DNA from 2 places in the Paraburkholderia sp. GAS38 genome. Region 1 is predicted to be linked to the other one. Evidence: riboswitches for the same ligand, from Rfam matches in the RefSeq annotation. Region 1 holds a riboswitch; the other holds the start of a gene.
The links. Region 1 has a riboswitch for glycine ahead of gcvT (glycine cleavage system aminomethyltransferase GcvT). Riboswitches for the same ligand answer to the same signal wherever they lie in the genome.
Positions count from the first base shown of each region.

Region 2: linked by a shared signal. The riboswitch ahead of P3T42_RS12805 (D-amino acid dehydrogenase) and the one ahead of gcvT (glycine cleavage system aminomethyltransferase GcvT) in region 1 are both predicted to bind glycine.

Region 1 is NZ_JBNDJO010000012.1:238,811-246,013, reverse strand. It holds gene gcvP (aminomethyl-transferring glycine dehydrogenase) at 1-1,369, opposite strand, end outside; gene gcvH (glycine cleavage system protein GcvH) at 1,447-1,827, opposite strand; gene gcvT (glycine cleavage system aminomethyltransferase GcvT) at 1,892-3,010, opposite strand; glycine riboswitch at 3,095-3,257, opposite strand; glycine riboswitch at 3,306-3,408, opposite strand; gene P3T42_RS26170 (hypothetical protein) at 3,550-3,897, opposite strand; gene P3T42_RS26165 (oxidoreductase) at 4,094-5,146, opposite strand; gene P3T42_RS26160 (UvrD-helicase domain-containing protein) at 5,465-7,203, shown strand, end outside.
Region 2 is NZ_JBNDJO010000004.1:511,985-519,187, forward strand. It holds gene P3T42_RS12775 (DUF427 domain-containing protein) at 1-192, shown strand, start outside; gene P3T42_RS12780 (SDR family NAD(P)-dependent oxidoreductase) at 248-997, shown strand; gene P3T42_RS12785 (DUF3237 domain-containing protein) at 1,280-1,774, shown strand; gene P3T42_RS12790 (SDR family oxidoreductase) at 1,810-2,565, opposite strand; gene P3T42_RS12795 (nuclear transport factor 2 family protein) at 2,626-3,027, opposite strand; gene P3T42_RS12800 (LysR substrate-binding domain-containing protein) at 3,266-4,168, opposite strand; glycine riboswitch at 4,430-4,543, shown strand; gene P3T42_RS12805 (D-amino acid dehydrogenase) at 4,585-5,817, shown strand; gene P3T42_RS12810 (MarR family winged helix-turn-helix transcriptional regulator) at 5,921-6,454, shown strand; gene P3T42_RS12815 (MFS transporter) at 6,451-7,203, shown strand, end outside.

The DNA of each region.
Region 1 (7,203 bases):
CTTGGGCGAACACGGCCAGCAGATCGGCCAGATCGCTGCGCTTGGTGGTTTCGTCGATCGAAATGCCGACGCGCGTATCGCTCACGCGGCGCAGGTTGATGCGCTTGGCGGTCGCGGCGTCATGCAGTGCCTGGGTGCGGGCGCCGGTTTCGAACGTGAGCGTGTCGAAGAAGGTTTCGTTGACGAGCGTGTAGCCGAGCTTCTTCGCGCCGGCGGCGAGCAACGAGGCGATGCGGTTGACGCGTTGCGCGATCGTCTTCAGTCCTTGCGGGCCGTGATAGACCGCGTACATGCTGGCCATGATCGCGAGCAGCGCCTGCGCGGTGCAGACGTTCGAAGTCGCTTTTTCGCGGCGGATATGCTGTTCGCGTGTTTGCAGCGCAAGACGCAGGGCGGGCTTGCCCTGTGCGTCGACCGTGACGCCGACCAGACGCCCCGGCATTTGCCGCTTGAATTCGTCGCGCACGGCCAGATACGCCGCGTGCGGGCCGCCGAAGCCAACCGGCACGCCGAAACGCTGGGTGTTGCCGACGGCGACGTCCGCGCCCCATTCGCCCGGCGGCGTGAGCACGGTGAGCGCGAGCAGATCGGCGGCGACCACCACATGGCCGCCCGCTGCGTGGATCGCTTCAGCGAGTGCGCGGTAGTCGCGCACATCGCCGTTCACGCCCGGGTATTGCAGCAGCACGCCGAACGCATTGGCGTTGGCGGCGTCCGCCGCCGGGCCGACCTTCACTTCGATGCCGACCGGCGTGGCGCGCGTCTTCACCACTTCGATGGTTTGCGGCAGCACGTCGTCGGCGACGTAGAAGACGTTCGACTTCGGCTTGCCCACGCGTTGCAGCAGGGTCATCGCTTCGGCGGCGGCGGTGGCCTCGTCGAGCAGCGACGCGTTGGAGATGGCGAGGCCGGTCAGGTCGATGATCATCTGCTGGAAGTTCAGCAGCGCTTCGAGACGGCCTTGCGAGATTTCCGGCTGATACGGCGTGTAAGCCGTGTACCACGCCGGATTTTCGAGCACGTTGCGCAGGATCACCGTGGGGGTGTGCGCGTTGTAATAGCCCTGCCCGATATACGAGCGGAACACCTGGTTCTTGTCCGCCAGTTCGCGCAGCGCGGCGAGCGCTTCGGCTTCGCTCTTCGGCTGCGTGAAGGGGCCGAGCGGCAGCGTTTCGCTGCGGCGGATCGTCTGCGGAATCACGGCGTCGATCAGCGCGGCGCGCGACGCGAAGCCGAGGGCTTCGAGCATCGCTTGCTGGTCGGCCGAGTCCGGGCCGATGTGCCGTTCAGCGAAGGCATCATGCACTTCGAGCGCGGCGAGCGAGAGAGGAGTGCGGTTCATCAGACGATCCGGGTGTTCGAGCTTCATGGGGTGTTCCTGGCGGTGCGGCCGTCCGCGTTCGTCGGACGCCGCACCTGACGGTTGATACGAGTGTTGAATGCCTCTTAGGCGCCGATGGACTTCGTATAAGCGGCGGCGTCGATCAGGCGGTCATGCGTGGCGTCGGCGGCCGGCTTGATCTTGAACAGCCAGCTTTCATACGGCGCGCTGTTGACGGAGTCCGGCGTGTCGGCCACGGCCGTGTTGGCTTCGATGATTTCGCCCGAGACCGGCGCGTAGATATCGGAAGCGGCTTTCACGGATTCGATGACCGCGACGGTGTCGCCGGCGGTCACGGTCTTGCCCAGTTCCTGGACTTCGAAGAAGACGATGTCGCCGAGCGCTTCTTGCGCGTGGTCGGTGATGCCGACCGTCAGCGTGCCGTCTGCTTCGGTGCGGACCCATTCGTGCGATTCGGTGTATTTCAGATCGGCCGGGATGCTCATCGGATGCTCCTATGCGGTGTGTTCGGGAATAGCTTAAAAGAGGGGGCGTACGCGACGGAGCCGCTTAAACCGCAAGCACCTTGCCGTTGCGCACGAACGGCAGTTTTACCACGCTTGCGGGAAGGGCTTTGTCACGGATTTGCACGTGGACGATATCGCCGGGTTTCACGTCCTTCGGTACGCGCGCGAAGGCGATGGATTCCTGCATGGTCGGCGAGAACGTGCCGCTGGTGATTTCACCGTCGCCGTGCGGCGTGACGACCTTCTGATGGGCGCGCAGCACGCCGCCCGCCTTGCCGTTTTCCTTCTGCAGGATCAGGCCGACGAAAGCGGCTTGCGAACCGTCGGCTTCGAGCTTCGACTTGCCGACGAAGTCGCGCGGCGACGTCAGGTCCACTGTCCAGGCGAGACCGGCGTCCAGCGGCGAGACGTTGTCGTCCATGTCCTGGCCGTAGAGGTTCATGCCGGCTTCGAGACGCAGCGTGTCGCGCGCGCCGAGACCGGCCGGGCGCACGCCCTGGCGTTGCAGCGCGTCCCAGAACTCGCAGACGGAGGCGGCCGGCAGCACGATTTCGAAACCGTCTTCGCCGGTGTAGCCGGTGCGGGCAATCATCAACTCGCCGAACGGCGTGTTGTCTACAATGGCCGCGTTGAAGGGCTTGAGCAGTTCCGTGGAGGTGCGGCTGGACGGTGCGACTTGCCAGACTCTTTCGCGGGCGTTCGGTCCCTGCACGGCGACGATCGCCAGATCGCGGCGCGGCGTGATGGTGAGGCCGTAGTGGCCATCGGCGTTCAGCTTGCCGAACCAGGCGACGTCCTTCTCGGCCGTGCCGGCGTTGACGACCAGGCGGAAGTGATCTTCGCTGAAGAAATAGACGATCAGGTCGTCGATCACGCCGCCATCCGGGTTCAGCAGGCAGGAGTAGAGTGCGCGCCCCGGGGTTTGCAGCTTGCCGACATTGTTGGCGAGGGCGTGTTCGAAGAAGGCGCGCACGCGCTCGCCCTGGAAATCGACGACGCACATGTGCGACACGTCGAACATGCCGGCGTCGGTGCGCACGGCGCGGTGTTCGTCGATCTGCGAGCCGTAGTTGACGGGCATGTCCCAGCCGCCGAAATCGACCATGCGGGCATTCAGCGCGCGATGGGTGGCGTTAAGCGGGGTGTGTTTGAGTTCGGTCATCAGGGCCTCAGGCAATCTCGACGGATACAAAAAGGCCATGCGGCTTGATCCCTCGCGGCCAAAATGCCTGCGAGCGATGCCATGCATGACCCCTCTGTCCTCGATACCTGAGAGATTGCGCTGCCGTGCGGGTTTGCAAGCCTTTGCAAGCCGTGACGGCGAAACGCGCGCCCCTTCGGTGGGCAGCCTGCCTGGCATCGACGATGTCCTATGCCGCTGGCTACTGCCGCTCTCCAGAGTGCGAAAAACCGGTGCCTGATGGAAGCCCGGACGATGCCGGTATCAGACGGGTTCTTCGACGCGGTCGGTCCTTTTGCCTGAGAGTTTGCGGGTGTGCCCCTTCGGCGGCGCGGCCTGCGAAAAACAATGCGGCCAGCGCGCTCTCCCGACGCGTGCGGCGAATGTACGCGAGGCCCGGAGGCTTGTCAAATGGAGGCTTGAGAGGACGGCGCGGTGGTGCGATGCACACGGCGCACGCCAAAAAAAAGCGCGGGGAATGATCCCCGCGCCTGTGCTTTCACAGCAGATTGCCGAGAGGCTTACTCGCCGATTGCGTGCGCTGCGCCGTCGAGTTCCTGGTTCAGCACGCGCTGTTCGTCGCCGGACAGGCCGCCGCCATGCTGCGCCGCCATGTCATGCGCTTCCTGACGGATCACGTCGAGGCGGTGATGCAATGCGCCGCCTTGCGGGGGCGGGTAGTAGCCTTGATTGACATGATTGTCGATGCGGTGGCTCAGGTTGTCGGCACGGCCGTAAACCTGATTCAGGCGTTGAATGGCGATTTCATGCTGGTCGGGGTGCGGTGCCGGGGGCGGCGGCGCGACCACGCAGGCGGCCAGCGAAGAAACCAGCGCCACACCTGCCAGCGCACGGATGAAACGTTGCATACCTACTCTCCTAAGTCGTCGTCTTTTCGTGATCGATGCTCAGATCGATATCGTGTAGCAACGGCTAGCCGCTGCTACACGCTGACCTGAACTCAGCAATATATTGTAACGGAGCGTTCCTTTCGGAACTGTTGGCAGCGGTTACCGTCATGTAAGCCGCAACTTGCGATGACTTGCCACGACCTGCGTCGCGTTCTCAGCGAATCCGCTCGAATGGCAGGCGCTGGCCTTCCTCTTCGCTGCGCGCGGCCAGTTCGATGATCGTCATGACGTCGACGGCGTCTTGCGGCCTGACCGGGAAGCGTTCGCCGTCGAGGATCGTGGCGGCCAGCGCCTGATAAAAACCGACGTAGTCGCCATCACGGGTGGGCAAAGTACGCTCCACTTCCTGATTGTTCGCGTCCAGCACGCGCAGCAACCCCGCCGCATTGCCGCCGCCGAAACCGGCGTCGCCAGGCCGCAGCCCCGCTTTCAACTGATCTTCCTGAGTGTCGAGTTCGCGTTTGACGTAGCTGCCGCGCGTGCCGTCGATGGCGAAACGCGGCGGCGCGAGAGCGGTGAGGGCGCTCGCGTGCAGCACGACTTCGAGGCCGGGGTAACCGAGTTGCAGATGCACGTAGTCGGGCGCGCCGCCGCCGTCGCGATACGTCTTGACGGTGGCCGACACGGTCGCCGGCGCGCCGAACAGCGCAAGCGCCTGGTCGATCAGATGCGGCCCGAGATCGAACAGCAGGCCGCCGCCGCGCGACGCCTCTTCGCGCCAGCGCGGCCGCACATCCGGACGAAAGCGGTCGAAGTGCGATTCGTAGTGCGTGACGCGGCCCAACTCGCCGCTCGCGAGCAGATCGCGAACGGTGAGGAAATCGCCGTCCCAGCGGCGATTGTGAAACGGCGCGAAGGTGAGGCCGCGCGCCAGCGCCAGATTGGCGAGCGTCATGGCCTCCGTGGCCGTCAGCGTGACCGGCTTGTCGACCACCACGTTTTTGCCGGCTTCGAGCGTGCGTTTGGCGAGGTCGAAGTGGGTATCGTTCGGCGTTGCGATCACGATGCACTGGAGGTCGTCGAGCGCGAGCAGGGCGTCGAGATCGGGCACGACGGTGGCGCGCGGATAGTCGGCGCGGGCCGGCTCGGGCTTGCTGGTGGCGATCGCCGCGACGGTGGCCCGGCCGCAGTGCTCAATCACCGGCGCGTGGAAGGTCGCGCCAGCAAAACCGTAACCCATCAATCCTGTTTTCAGCGGTGCAGACATGTGAGTTTCCTGCGAAAAAAGCGCGCCGCTTTGCCACCGCGGCGGCGGCGCGCGGCCTGTAATTGTGGCATGTCCCGCGTGCGGCCTGTTTCGGCGGCTCAGTTGGCAACCAGGTTGCCGACTTGGTTGCCAACCCGGTTGCCGGCGAAATAGCCAACCCAGTTGCCAACCTGGTTGCCAACTGAGCGGACGGCACGCGGGGCGCGGCTCGCGGAGTGCGTGCGGGCTTCGTGTTAACATCGCTCCTCTCGCGCGAATCGGCTCAGCCGACCTGCCGCCGCAGTTCCCCCCTCAACCGTAAGACCCCATCCACACACGATGTCCGCAGGCCTGAATCCCGCCCAAAACGAAGCGGTGCGCTATCTCGACGGTCCCTGTCTCGTGCTTGCCGGCGCAGGCAGTGGCAAGACGCGCGTGATTACGCAGAAGATTGCGCACCTGATCGAAGTCAAAGGCTTCGAGCCGCGCCACATCGCCGCCGTGACCTTCACGAACAAGGCGGCGGCGGAAATGCGCGAGCGCGTCGGCAAGCTGCTCGAGGGCAAGACGCTGACGACGCCCGGCAAGGAAGGCCGCAAGGTGCCCGTCAATCAGTTGACGGTGTGTACCTTCCACTCGCTTGGCGTGCAGATCCTGCGTCAGGAGGCGGAACACGTCGGCCTGAAGCCGCAGTTCTCGATCATGGATTCGGACGACTGCTTCGGCATGATCCAGGAACAGGTCGGCTCGACGGACAAGGGGTTCATCCGCAAGATCCAGTCGATCATCTCGCTGTGGAAAAACGGCATGATCATGCCCGACGAGGCGATGGCGATTGCCGCGAACGAGGACGAACATCAGGCCGCGATCGTCTACCGCAATTACGTGGCGACGCTGCACGCGTACCAGGCCGTGGATTTCGACGATCTGATCCGCGTGCCCGCCGAGCTCTTTGCGAAGAACGAGCAGGTGCGCGAGCGCTGGCAGAACAAGCTGCGCTATCTGCTGATCGATGAGTACCAGGACACGAATGCCTGCCAGTACGAACTCGTGAAGCTGCTGGCCGGGCCGCGCGCGGCCTTCACGGCGGTGGGCGACGACGATCAGGCCATCTACGGCTGGCGCGGCGCGACGCTCGAGAACCTGGGGCAGCTCAGCAAGGACTTCCCGAAGCTGCATCTGATCAAGCTCGAGCAGAACTACCGTTCGACGGTGCGCATCCTGACCGCCGCGAACAACGTGATCGCGAATAACCCGAAGCTGTTCGAAAAGAAGCTGTGGTCCGAACACGGCATGGGCGACACCATCACCGTGACCGGCTGCAACGACGAAGAGCACGAAGCCGAATCCGTAGTGTTCCGTCTGTCCGCGCACAAGTTCGAGCGGCGCGCGCAGTTCCGCGATTACGCCATCCTCTACCGCGGCAATTTTCAGGCGCGCATCTTCGAACAGGTGCTGCGGCGCGAGCGGATTCCGTACGTGCTGTCGGGCGGGCAGTCGTTTTTCGACAAGGCCGAGATCAAGGATATCTGCGCGTATCTGCGCCTGATCGCCAACGCCGACGACGATCCCGCGTTCATCCGCGCGATCACCACACCGCGGCGTGGCGTGGGCAACACGACGCTCGAAGCGCTTGGGTCGTTCGCGGGCCAGGCGAAGGTGTCGCTGTTCGAGGCGGTGTATATGGGCGGCATCGAGGCGCGGCTGTCGGTGCGCCAGGTGGAACCGCTGCGCACCTTCTGCGATTTCATGCAGCGCCTGACCGACCGCGCGGACAAGGATCCGGCCTCCGAGGTGCTCAACGACCTGATGGACGCGATCCACTACGAGGCGTACCTGTACGACGCATTCGACGAGCGCCAGGCGCAGTCGAAATGGCAGAACGTGCTGGAGTTTATCGAGTGGTTGAAGCGCAAGGGCACCAAGCCGGAGCCTGCGGCGGGGTCCGAGGCCACCGGCTACGACAACGCCGACGGTCTCGCGGATACCGGCAAGAACCTGCTCGGCCTGATCCAGACGGTCGCGCTGATGTCGATGCTCGAAGGTAAAGAGGAAGATCCGGACGCGGTGCGGCTTTC
Region 2 (7,203 bases), on a different contig from region 1:
CTGGAACGCACCGAGCATGCCACGTATTGCCCCTACAAGGGCGACTGCTCGTACTACTCGATTCCAGCGGGCGGCGCGCGCTCGGTGAATGCGGTTTGGACGTATGAGAACCCGTATGCGGCGGTCGAAGAGATCAAGGCTCACGTCGCTTTCTACCCCGACCGCGTCGACGCCATCGACGTGCAGGACTGAGCTCGGCAGCGAGCCGCCGCAAGGACGGCTCGCGCCCCCCGATCAAGGACTATCCATGACCACCCAACCCGTTGTACTCATCACCGGCGCGCTCACCGGCATCGGTCGCGCCACCGCTTTTGCTTTTGCGCGTGACAAGGCCCGTGTCGTCGTCTCAGGCCGGCGCGTGGAAGAAGGCCGGCAACTCGCCGAGGAACTGCGTTCCACCGGCGCACAAGCCGAGTTCGTGCAATCGGACGTGCGCTTCGAAGACGACGTGAGCAAGCTGGTGGACGCCGTCGTCGCACGCTTCGGCCGGTTGGACATCGCCGTGAACGCGGCAGGCACCGAGGGCGAAACCATCCCGGTGCTGGATCAGACACCCGAGCGCTACACGGCTGTGTTCGACACCAACGTGCTCGGCACGCTGCTCGCGATGAAACACGAACTGCGCGTCATGTCGGCGCAAGGCAGCGGCAGCATCGTCAATATCTCGTCGACCATGGGCCTGCGAGGCGCGGCCGGCCTCTCGCTGTATGTCGCCAGCAAGCATGCCGTAGAGGGACTCACCAAATCGGCGGCGCTCGAAGCCGCGGCATTCGGCGTGCGGGTCAACGCCGTCGCGCCCGGTCCTGTTGAAACCGCGATGCTGAACCGGCTCACCGCCGGCGCGGAACGTAAGGCCGGCATGCTCGCGACGGTCCCGCTCAAGCGGGCCGGAACGCCGGAGGAAATCGCTGAGGCGATCGTGTTCGTGGCGTCGGAAAAGGCCAGCTTCATGACCGGCGAAATTCTCAGGGTCAACGGCGGCAGAACCGCTGCGTAACGATCGGCGGTGTCTGTCATGCAGGTTTCGTTCGGCCTGGATAAATTGGTATTTGTTTAGTTATCCGGTTTATTTTTATTGAGCCTTCTGTGTCATTGCTGATGCGTTCTACGGCAGCGATCACCGGCAGCACCGACTCAAGGCGTGCCGTGGCTTCAGGAGAGAATCATGCGTCCCACGGAGTTCTCGCCGCTGAAGTAGCCGCCCCGACGATCCATCAGAACCGGTAAACTCAACCGCACGGCACGCAACGTCATGCGCTCAACGCTCAAGGTGATTACGATGTCCACGCCCGCTTTCCACGAGCTCCCCGCACCGCTCCAGAGTGTGCAAACACGACCGCTGTTCGTGATGCGCCTCGACGTCAAACCGATCGTGACGGTCGGCGCGACGCCGGGACCGTTTCGACGCATCGGTATCGTGCCGTCCGGCACCTTCGCCGGCGAGCGTCTATCCGGCAAGGTGCTGGACGGCGGCAGCGACTGGCAGACCGTGCGCAGCGACGGCAGCACCACGCTCGACGTGCGCCTGATCCTTGAAACCGAGGACGGTGCCCACATCACGATGGCCTATCGCGGCATCCGCCACGGCGCGGCCGACGTGATCCAGCGGCTGGAAAAAGGCGAGAAAGTCGATCCGGCCAGCTACTACTTCCGCATCAATCCGCTCTTTGAAGCACCTGCCGGCAAGTATGAATGGCTGAACCGGGTGGTTGCGATCGGAACGGGCCACCGGTTTGCGGATGGCCCGGTCTATAGCGTGTTTGAGGTTAAGTAGCCCGAGTACGCATGGCGCTTCATAAAGACCCCGCCTCACCCCGAGAACACTTCCACCATCTGCGCGTTAAAGCCGTTCACAAGATCATGCTCGCCCGGTCCGGGGTTACCGCGGAACAACCTGGCGTTCTCGACCAGCACCTCATTGGCGTCGGTGCCGAGAGCGGCAATCGTTTCGTCGATAAACGCATCCAGCGGCATGGCCTGTTCGGCCTCGCGGCTGTTCATCAGATCGGTGCGCACCCACGGCGGCGCGATTTCGAGCACACGTACCGTGGTATCGCGCAGCATGAAGCGTTGCGACATGACATAGGAATGCAGTGCCGCCTTGGTCGACGAATACACCGCCGTCACCGCCAGCGGCACGAACGCCAGCACCGAACTGGTATAGGCGACCACGGCATCGTTCTTCGTCTTGAGATGGTCGATCAGCGCGGAGGTCATGCGGATCGGCCCCATCAGGTTGGTCGTGATGGTGGAGACCATCAGCGCATCGTCGATGCGGCCGGCCGCCGCATCCGTTTGCATCACACCCGCGTTGTTGATCAGCACGTTGAGAGCGGGATACGTCTTGATCAGTTGCGCCGCCACCCGCTCGATGTTCGCTGCATCGGTGATGTCCAGCTCGACTGCCGCCATGCCGGGGTTCGCGGCCACCACCTCGTCGAGATGGCTGCGCCGCCGTCCGCCGATGATCACCTTGTTGCCGCGCCGATGCAGCGCCTCGGCCAGCCCACGGCCAATGCCTGAACCGCCGCCCGTAATAAAGATCGTGTTGCCGCTGAGTTTCATGATGGACTCCTTAAGGATATCGCAGATAGGTTGAGACTGCCGTAATAGTGACTTCAGCGCTCAATCGGGGAACCGGTCGCCGAACATCGGCAGGCCGCTGACCGATTGCGCCGCAGTGACTTCGTCTTGCAGCACGTCCCAGTGTTCGGCGAGCTTGCCGTCCTCAAAGCGGACGACGTCCGCGGCAATCCACGCGGCCGGTCTGCCGCTGCCGGAGAAACGGCCGTGCGCGATCACGTAGTCGCCTTCGGCCACGATCAACTGATTCTCGTAGCGCAGCGTGTCGGGCAGCGTGCGGATCAGCGCAAACAGCCCCTCGCGCCCCGGCGCGATATGCGCACTGTGCTGAATGTAGCGGTCCGACCAGAAGCGTTCGGCCGCCTCATAGTCGCGCTGGTTGAACAACGTATCGAATGCCTCCAGGACGAGGGCCTTGTTTTGCTCCGGTGTCGTTTTGCTCATGTCAGTCTCGATGAACGTGAATGAATCGGATCGCCGCCGCCCCATGTGAGTCAGGTATTGGCGAAGCGGATGATGGAGAAGATAAGCGCGCGCCGCCGCCGGCGGTAGCCATCGGTTTCTGCTATGTCTTATGTATGGGATGCATAGATGGCGACGCGGCGGGTGGGTCACACGTCATACGCCAGGCAGCCGGAGGCCGCCGCGACAAGCCGGCACTAAGGCGCAGGAATCGTGAGGTTCACAAAACAGCGGCGTGCTGTTCGCGCCTGAAATCGGCCATGAGATGTTCGACGACTGCGCGCCCGGCGGCGCGGGTTGCGCGGCCCATCGGAAAGTACGCATGCACCGGGATGTCGGCCGTCTTCCAGTCGACCAGCAGCCGGACCAGCGAGCCATCGGCCAGTTCGCGGCGGCAAGCCCATTCGCTGGTCGAAGCAATGCCGATGCCGGCAGCCGCGGCAGCGACGGCGCCCTCGTTCTCGTTGGTCGAGAAATGCGCGTCGAGGTCGAGCGCCACCTCCTCGCCTGCGCGTGCGAACTTCCAGCCCGTCGGGACCACGGACGCGGGTCCACCCACGATGCGGTGCTGCGTCAGTTGATCGGGCGTCACCGGCACACCATGGCGTTCGAGGTAATCGGGCGAGGCGACGATCACCCGCGCAATCTGCGTGATCAGCGTGGCCGTCGCGCTCGAATCCACCAGACGCCCGAGCCTGATGGCGACATCCACCGCGTCCTTGACGAGATCCTGCGGGCGGTCGCCGAGCAACATCTGCAGACGCAGCGCCGGATGACGTTGGAGAAACGGCGCGAGCCGTGGAATGACTTCGCGGATTGCGACACTGCTGGGCATGCTCATGCGCAACATGCCGCGCAACTCGCTGCCTTCGCGCACGCTCTGCTCGGCATCCTCGAGCGCCATGAGGATCGGATCCAGACGCGACAGGAACTCGGCGCCCGCGTCGGTCAACACGACCGCGCGCGTGGTACGCGTGAGCAGACGCGCGCCCAGGTCGCCTTCCAGTTCGGCGACGATGCGCGACACCTGCGATTGCGACAGCCCGAACTCACGCGCCGCAGCCGAGAAACTGCCGAGACGCGCAACGCGGGTGTAGAGCTTGAGGGCGAGGATGTCCTTCACGGTGCAGGATAGTTGGGTTGGATCAAGGCTGGCGAACCTGACCAAGGCTATACGATTGATGCACCCGGCGCAAATATGCGAACCACCCGCCCCGCTCGGACAGAAAACCGCAACCGCAAAAAAACGCTTGCCGGATTATTTGCGAACGGCTACCGTTACGCCGTTCTACACGCTGTCGCGGGAGAGACTGTCACGCAGAAATGCGGTGACGGCGCCGACGGAGCAACCGCCCCGGAAACTCTCAGGCACAAGGACCGCCCAGCGGGAACATCTGGAGAGCGGCGCTTAACGCGCCCACCGAAGGGGATTTCCGCCCGCCCGGCAACGGGATGCGCGCGGAAAGAAACTCTCAGGTACATGGACAGATGGGGCATGGAAGCCGGCAACGGCCCTGCTCACTCACTCTGGACCATGACATGTCACGCATCGCCATCATTGGCGCCGGCATTACCGGCGTCACGACCGCTTACGCCCTCGCGCAACGCGGCTTCAACGTAACCGTGTTCGAACGCCACCGCTACGCCGCGATGGAAACCTCATTCGCCAACGGCGGCCAGCTATCGGTCAGCAACGCCGAGGTGTGGAACAGCACCGCCACGGTCGTCAAAGGCCTGCGCTGGATGCTGACGCGCGACGCCCCGCTGCTGCTCAATCCGCTGCCGAGCTGGCACAAGTACTCGTGGATGGGCGAGTTCCTGCGGCAGATTCCGCATTACCGTGCCAACACCATCGAAACCGTGCGGCTGGCGATCGCCGCGCGCGAGCATCTGTTTTCGATTGCGGCGCGCGAGCAGATCGATTTCGACCTCGAAAAGCGCGGCATTCTGCACGTCTACAAGACCCGCAAGGAGTTCGATGCAGCAGCGAAGGTGAATGCGCTGCTCAACGAAGGCGGCCTCGAGCGCAACGCGGTGAACGTGGCCGACATTCGCCGCATTGAACCGACGCTCGACGGCGCCTTCCACGGCGGCTTCTTCACGCCCTCAGATTCGACCGGCGACATCCACAAGTTCACCCGCGGCCTCGCGCAAGCGTGCGAGCGTCATGGCGTCGAATTCCGCTACGACACGGAGATTGCGTCGATCACGCGCGATTCCGCCGGCGCCTTCAGCGTCGCCGCGAAGCAGGCGGGCGAGCCGTTTCAGCAGACGTTTGCGCAGATCGTCGTGTGTGCCGGCGTGAAGAGCCGCGCATTCGCGTCGATGCTCGGCGACCGGGTCAACATCTACCCGGTCAAAGGCTATTCGATCACCGTTTGCCTCGACGACGCCGCGAGCCAGCAAGGCGCGCCCTGGGTCAGCCTGCTCGACGACAGCGCGAAGATCGTCACGAGCCGTCTCGGCGCCGACCGCTTCCGCGTGGCCGGCACAGCCGAAATCAACGGCTTCAATCGCGATATCCGCGCCGAACGCATTGCTCCGCTCACCGAATGGACCCGTCGCTACTTCCCGCAGGTGAATACGTCGCGCGTCATTCCATGGGCCGGTTTGCGTCCGATGCTGCCCAGCATGTTGCCAAAGGTCGGCAAAGGCCGCCTGCCCGGCGTGTTCTATAACACCGGACACGGGCATCTTGGCTGGACGCTGTCCGCCGCGACCGCTACGGGCGTGGCCGATGTAATCGCCTCAACGAGAACGCAGCAGGCCTAAGCGGCGAATTCAGGCTGACTCGCCACCGCAAAAGTAAACTTGCGCTCCTCCCTCAATGTGTGCATAATGCATATATGCAGACCGCACACATTGAGGTATTGCCATGACGCAGCGCACAGAAAATCTGCTTGGGGTGCTCGCCCTGCTGGTGACGGACGAGATGAATGCGCAGACCACCGTGGCCGCGCTCGCCGGTCCCACGGCGCGCGCCATCCTCAATGCGGTGGGCCAGTATCCGGATTCCTCCATTGAAGTGCTGCGCGATGCGGTCGATCTGTCGCATCCGGCGGCCGTCCGCGCGGTGGCGGGTCTGGTCGAGGCCGGCCTGATCGAAAAGAAACCAGGCGCCGACAAACGCGCGGTGGCGCTCGCGCTGACCACTGCTGGCCGGCGCGAAGCGAAGCGCATGCAGACGGCGCGCGAACGCATGCTGCAGCGCGTGGTAAGCCGGCTCGACGACGACGAACGGGTCGTGTTCGAAGACCTGTTGATCAAGATTCTCTGGCATGAAACGCGCGACCCTGCGCATGCCATGCAGTTGTGTCGTCTATGCGACGACGGTCCGTGCCTCGCAGCAGGTTGCCCGGTCGAATGCCGCGAACAGGGCTTGCCGATGCCCGAACGGAGCGGCTCATGAATCCCGCGACGCCGGTGCGCTGGCGTGCGATCGGCGCGCTGACCGCCGTGTCGGCGCTGGCGCAGATCGGCCAGTTCGGGATCGGCTTTATGGTGTTGCCGGTCTGGCTGGCGCATCACGGCCTCGACGCACCGCGCGCGGGGCTGTTTTCCGCTGCCCAGTGGGCCGGCATGGTCGCGGGGCTGCTGGCGGCGCCGCATCTGGCGGAGCGAATCGGTGCAAAGGCAACCGTTACGCTGGGGCTTGCGGCGAGCATCGTCGCATTCGCAACGATAGGCTGGCTGGCGTCGCCGTGGTGGCTGATTCCCGGCATGCTGACCGGACTCGGCATCGGCCTGCGCTGGATCGCCAATGAAACCTGGTTGTACAGACTAGTGCCCGAGCGGGCCAGTGGCCGGGTGGTCGGCATTCATGAAGCGCTGATCGCAGCGGCCGGTGTAATCGGGCCGGCTCTTGCAACGTGGTGCGCCGTCGATGGCCGCATCACCTTTGGTGCGGGGGCCTTGTTCACGTTTGCCGCGGCGATTCCGCTATGGTTGACCGCTGACGAGTCGCGCCGCCCCAACGCTGCGCGCTCAAGCGGACGTCCAGCGAATCCGCTCGCTGCGCCAACAACGCCGCAGACCCGCGAGCTAGCCCTGCAACCTCACTTACCCGCACACCTCGCAACCGAACCTGCCAAGGCGAGGTCCCAAACAACGGCAATCGGCCCGCTCGTCTGTCTCGGCATGGTGGTCGTGGCATTCGGT